Regions from separate parts of the Bordetella avium genome, predicted to be linked through region 2. Evidence: predicted binding sites of a transcription regulator. Region 2 holds the regulator's gene; the other holds the start of a gene.

Region 1 (3,096 bases), 1.7 Mb from region 2:
AAAGAACGCTGTCAGCCACCGCGCCCGCGCCCTGCGTGAGCTGTTGGGCAAACTGAGCGCGATCTGAGCGCTGCAATATGGCCATCACCATTCCGATCCGCAGCGCTGCGCCGCTCAAGTCCTCCATTCTCGTGCCGGCTGGCGCCGCGCTAACCAGCCTGCCGCCGCTATCGGTTTACGTGCATGTGCCCTGGTGTGTGCGCAAATGCCCCTATTGCGACTTCAATTCCCATGCGATGCCGGGGCAGGACATCCCCGAACGCGCCTATCTTGATGCCTTGCGCGCCGATCTCGAGCAGGCGGTTCCGCTGGTATGGGGGCGTCAGGTCATCTCTGTTTTTATCGGCGGAGGCACGCCCAGCCTGTTGTCGGCCGCCGGTCTGGATGAACTGCTCGCCATGCTGCGGGCCTGTCTCAATCTGCTGCCGGATGCAGAGATCACGATGGAGGCCAATCCCGGCACGGCGGAAGCCAGCCGTTTTCTTGATTACGCAGCGAGCGGCGTGACGCGTTTTTCCCTGGGCATCCAGAGTTTTGACGACGCCCAGCTGCACAAGCTGGGCCGCATTCACGATTCGGCTCAGGCGCGCGCGGCGATCGAGATGGCGCAGCGCGCCGTATCGCGGGTCAATCTGGATGTGATGTTCGCCTTGCCGGGACAGGACATCAATGCCTGTGTGGCCGATCTGCGCGAGGCGCTGTCTTTCGGCACCGAGCATTTATCGCTCTATCACCTGACCCTGGAGCCGAACACGGTATTTGCCAAGTACCCGCCCGAGCTGCCCGATGACGATGATAGCGCCGCCATGCAAGACGCTGTCGAAGCCACGCTGGCCGATGCGGGGCTGGCGCGTTACGAAGTCTCGGCCTATGCCCGGCAGGGTGCCCGCTGCAAGCACAATGTGAATTATTGGGAGTTTGGCGACTATCTCGGCCTGGGGCCGGGCGCTCACGGTAAGCTGTCTTTTCATGACCGCATCGTGCGCGAAGCGCGTCATCGTAATCCGGAGTCCTGGATGCAGCGGGCGATGGCCCGCGATGGCAGCCATGTCGCTGAAAACCGCCAGGTCGGGCCTGATGAGCTGCCTTTCGAGTTCATGCTCAATGCCTTGCGCCTCAAAGACGGGGTGGCGGCCAGCAGCTTTTCGGAGCGCACCGGTTTGTCTTTGGCCGCTATCGCGCACCAGCTGGATGCGGCCAGCCAGCGGGGCCTGCTCGACGCGGACCCGACCCGTTTGCGGGCGACTGCACTGGGTTGGCGCTTTCTCAATGATTTGCAGGAAATCTTTCTGTAATGGTTTGGCACCACGATAGGGCGTTTATGCCCTATCTTTTGCACCATAATGGTGCTTAATTGAGCGTTAAATGGTCTGTTTCTCGGGGTTGCCCTTGAACTAAACCTGGCACGCATCTTGCTTTGATTCTGGATGCTTGTCGGGCGCTATGCCCGTGACGCTTTTATCCAATGGAGATGACATGGCAAGCCCCCAAGACGTAATCAAACTGATCGCCGACAACGAAGTCAAATTCGTGGACTTCCGATTCACCGACACGCTTGGCCGTGAGCACCACGTCTCGGTGCCGGCTCACACCGTCGATGAAGAAAAGCTCGAGGCAGGTCAGGCTTTCGACGGTTCGTCGATTCCGGGCTGGAAGGGTATCGAAGCTTCCGACATGCTGCTCATCCCTGATGTGGCCACCGCCAATCTGGACCCCTTCCGCGAAGAAACGACGCTGATCCTGAGCTGCGACGTCGTCGAGCCCTCCGACATGAAGGGCTATGACTGCGATCCGCGTTCGATCGCCAAGCGCGCCGAAGCTTATCTCAAGTCCTCCGGCCTGGGCGACACCGCTTTCTTCGGTCCGGAACCCGAATTCTTTGTCTTCGACGGCGTGACCTGGAACACGGACATGTCGGGCACCTTCGTGAAGATCAAGTCGGAAGAGGCCCCCTGGTCGACCGGCCTGGAATTCGAAGGCGGCAACATGGGCCACCGTCCGGGCGTCAAGGGCGGCTATTTCCCCGTCCCGCCGGTCGATTCCTTCCAGGACATGCGTTCCGAAATGTGCCTGCTCATGGAGCAGATGGGTGTGCCGGTCGAAGTGCACCACCATGAAGTGGCGGCCCCCGGCCAGTTGGAAATCGGCACCAAGTTCAGCACGCTGGTGACCCGCGCCGACTGGAACCAGATCATGAAGTACGTGATTCATAACGTGGCTCATGCCTATGGCAAGACCGCAACCTTCATGCCCAAGCCCATCGTCGGCGACAACGGTTCCGGCATGCACGTGCACCAGTCCATCTGGAAGGACGGCCAAAACCTGTTCGCAGGCAATGGCTACGCTGGCTTGTCTGATTTCGCCCTGTACTACATCGGCGGCATCATCAAGCACGCCCGTGCCCTGAACGCCATCACCAACCCCGGCACGAACTCCTACAAGCGTCTGGTGCCGCACTTCGAAGCGCCGGTCAAGCTGGCTTACTCGGCCCGCAACCGCTCGGCTTCGATCCGCATCCCTTACGTGGGCAACCCCAAGGCCCGCCGTATCGAAAGCCGCTTCCCGGACCCGCTGGCCAACCCCTACCTGGCTTTCTCGGCCCTGATGATGGCGGGTCTGGACGGTGTGCAGAACAAGATTCACCCCGGCGATCCGGCCGACAAGAATCTGTACGATCTGCCGCCGGAAGAAGACGCCAAGATCCCGACCGTGTGCGCCTCGCTCGAAGAAGCGCTGGCTGCGCTCGACAAGGACCGCGAGTTCCTGACCCGTGGTGGCGTGTTCAGCAATGAAATGCTGGATGCCTACATCGAGCTCAAGATGGGTGAAGTCACGCGTCTGCGCATGACGACCCATCCCGTGGAGTTCGACATGTACTACAGCCTGTAATGCTCTAAGGCTGAAGGCCCCGGCCCGCCTTGGTGCGGCCGGGTCTGTAAGGGGCGATGCCTGCGGGCTCGCCCCGCCCCGGAGCCGTGCATAATGAATGTCGAAGCTTTTGAGTTGCTCGCCACCTCCGTTTTGCTGTTGGACGGAAATGGCCATATCGTATATGCCAACGCCTCCGCCGAAGACCTGTTCGGCCGTTCCCGCAAG
Region 2 (3,096 bases):
AGACGTAATCGCGCACCGACTCACAGTAGGCGATACCGTCCTTGAGCGTTGCCTGGGCGGTCAGTTCGACCTTAAGGTCACAGGCCAGCAACTCGGGCACGTCCTCACCGATCAGCAGTTTGTGCAAGTCCTGCAGGTTGGGCAGACCATCAAGCATGAAAATCCGCTCGATCAGACGATCGGCGTGCTTCATTTCTTCGATGGATTCTTCGTACTCGTGTTTGCCGAGCTTATTAAAGCCCCAATGGCGCAACATGCGCGCATGCAGAAAATACTGATTGATAGCCGTCAGTTCGTTGGTCAGCTGTTTATTCAAAAACTGGATAACCGTTTTATCGCCTTTCATTAATGTGCTCCTGGATCTGGCGGGCCCGCGTCAAGCGCGCAACCCCGGCAGACTAACATTGAGGACAGCAGCGCGCCTAGGGCTTGGCAACATCTGGTAAATCGCTTTGCGAGCGCAACACGAAAGCGATAAACGAATGAGAACGAGTCCTGGTATTTAATGCAATGACGTAAAAATCCTGAATTCATGCGGGTATCCGACGCGCAATGCGTGGTTTTCTTCTTTTATTTCCTCTGTTTTCTTAGCGATATGCCGTCATCAGCATAAAAAAACGCAGGGAAATTTACGCTGAAAATAAACAACGGCCCTCCGCATTTTCAGACAAAACAACCGAAGCACGATCTAAGCAGTGCCTGCCTGGGGCATGCAACTTTCCGGCAGCCTGGCCGGTCGCAGGCAGGCGAAGATGTCCGGCCAAACGGCTTAGTTTGTCCCTTATTTCAACAACTTAGACCTTGCGTTGCAGCATCAAATTTTCTTGCCAAGTGCTTGCACGAGACTTAGTTATTGACGATAATTGTTCTCATGTACGTTTGCATCTGTAATGCCGTAACCGAACGCCAAGTCCGCGCCTGCGTGGATGCTGGCGCCAATTCGCTGGGCGATTTGCAATTCGAGCTGGGGGTTGCCTCCTGCTGTGGTTGCTGCGCCGCGACGGCCAGCGAATACCTTCCCGGCGGACGCGCCTCCAGCGTGTGCGACGTGCGCTCAATCGCCGTGCCGGTCAATACACCGACCGCCATGCTCGACGCCGAACAGCCTGCCGCAAACACCTTCCCGATTCCGCTGGTCGCTGCGGCCTGATCCACCGCAGCGGGCAAGCCCCAAGAAAGCCCGCAGGCTAGGCCTGCGGGCTTTTGTTCTTCAGCCCTGCGCCTTACGCACCGCCGCCGGCGCAATGCGCAAGGCTTCCCGGTACTTGGCCACGGTACGCCGGGCAATCACGATGCCCTGACTGGCCAATCGCTCCATGATCTGGCTATCAGATAGCGGCTTGGCGCGGTTTTCCTCTGACACCATCTTGCGGATATGCGCCTGCACAGCGGTGGCAGAAGCCGCATTCCCGCTATCCGTGGCAAGACCGGTCCCGAAGAAATATTTGAGCTCCAGCGTACCGAACGGAGTGAGCATGTACTTCTGTGTTGTGGCGCGTGAAATCGTGGATTCGTGCAAACCCAACTCAGCTGCAATGTCTTTGAGAATGAGCGGACGCATGGCAGCCGGACCTTCACTGAAAAACGCCGCCTGATGCATCACAATGGCCTGCGACACGCGCAGAATCGTGTCGAATCGTTGTTCGATATTGCGGATCATCCAGCGTGCCTGCTGCAACTGTGCGCTCAGGCCCGCATAGGCCGTTTCTCGCTGGTTAGCCAACATTTGCGCATACAACCCATTGATCTGTAGCCGGGGCATGGCGGCGCTATTGAGCACGGCCTGCCAGCCCTGCCGCGTTTTGCTCACCAGCACGTCAGGCAGCGCATACTCGGCCGCCGGGACGGTCCAGGCCCGACCGGGTCGGGGCTCTAGGCGCACGATAAGGCTGTGGGCGGTGCGCAAGGTCGGTTCGTCCACCCCCAGCACGTCACGCAGGCGCGCCAAATTGCCTGAGGCCAGCAAGGACAGATGCTGCACGCAGATCTCGCGCGCACAACGCAAGATGACAGGGTTGGCGGCTTCGGGCAAACGAGTCAGATCGGGTTGGCGCAATTGCAGCAACAGACAGTCCGCCATATCGCGGGCGCCGATGCCCGGCGGGTCGAAAGACTGCAACAGGCTCAAAGCGACACGCAACTCGTCTTCATCGATCTCCAGCTCCGGCGGCAGCCACTGCAAGATTTCCACCAGCGGCGAGCCCAGATAGCCGTTGTCGTCCAGCTCCTCGATGAGCACCTCAACCAATGCCGCGTCGCGCGGCCCGGCGCGGGTCAGCGCCAGTTGGCCCAGCAAATGCTCACGCAGCGTGTCGGCGCGGGCCTGTTGCGGCTCATCTTCGTCTGGATAGACGCCGCCCGAACCCGGCATTTCTTCCAGACGCGTCTCGATTTCAGGTGAGGAATCATCACTTTCGATGCTTGCCTCGCGCTGCGAGTCCACCTGTTCGGCCGGATTTTCGTCGCGCTCCAGCAACGGATTGTCGGCCAAGGCCAGGGAGATTTCCGCCTCCAGCTCCAATGAGGATAGCTGCAAGAGCCGGATCGACTGTTGCAGTTGCGGGGTCAAAGTTAAATGCTGACCAGGCCGAAGTTCTAGAGCAGGACGAGTCATAGGTACAATATTTTGCATGATGAATCAGACTTCGCCCGAACGCATTCGCCAAGACAGCCGCCTGATAGGTCAAACGCTGCTCAAGCTCACCTTTCCTCGCCTAGTGATGCGAGCAATCGTCCTGGCGGTCATCGCGGTGATCTGGCTTCTGGCCAGTTCCTGGCTGCTCGGTTTCGGCAAGGCTCTGGCCTTCGAGAGCCTGCAGAGCATGGGCCAACAAACTGTCGATATGTTGAATCGCATCAACCCTTATTTCTGGTGGGGTGTGGTGGTCATCTGGTCATTGATCGTCTTTTTCGCCGCGCGCAACTGGCTCTATGCCAGCATGGCCGCCGGCCGCCACCAGATCGTTCCCGGGGCGACGCTGGCGCAATTACGCCCGCAGCTCAGCGAAGAAGTCGTCGATGTGCTGCGCTGGGTCTGGGGTGACCGGGAAGAACCCTTTACTGTGGGTGATCTGCAACGCAGCCACCAGGAACTGC

The links. The regulator sigma-54, encoded in region 2, starts transcription at its own class of promoters, with help from an activator protein. The targets are predictions, from matches to a motif close to TGGCANGNAANCTGCTTT.
Region 1: the regulator sigma-54 is predicted to act here: its motif matches at 1,402-1,419, upstream of glnA (type I glutamate--ammonia ligase).

The regions. Positions count from the first base shown of each region.
Region 1 is NZ_CP139969.1:1,797,886-1,800,981, forward strand. It holds gene rdgB (RdgB/HAM1 family non-canonical purine NTP pyrophosphatase) at 1-67, shown strand, start outside; gene hemW (radical SAM family heme chaperone HemW) at 78-1,295, shown strand; gene glnA (type I glutamate--ammonia ligase) at 1,477-2,889, shown strand; gene glnL (nitrogen regulation protein NR(II)) at 2,983-3,096, shown strand, end outside.
Region 2 is NZ_CP139969.1:74,251-77,346, reverse strand. It holds gene bfr (bacterioferritin) at 1-346, opposite strand, end outside; gene U0029_RS00325 ((2Fe-2S)-binding protein) at 854-1,150, shown strand; gene rpoN (RNA polymerase factor sigma-54) at 1,211-2,614, opposite strand; gene U0029_RS00315 (hypothetical protein) at 2,631-3,096, shown strand, end outside.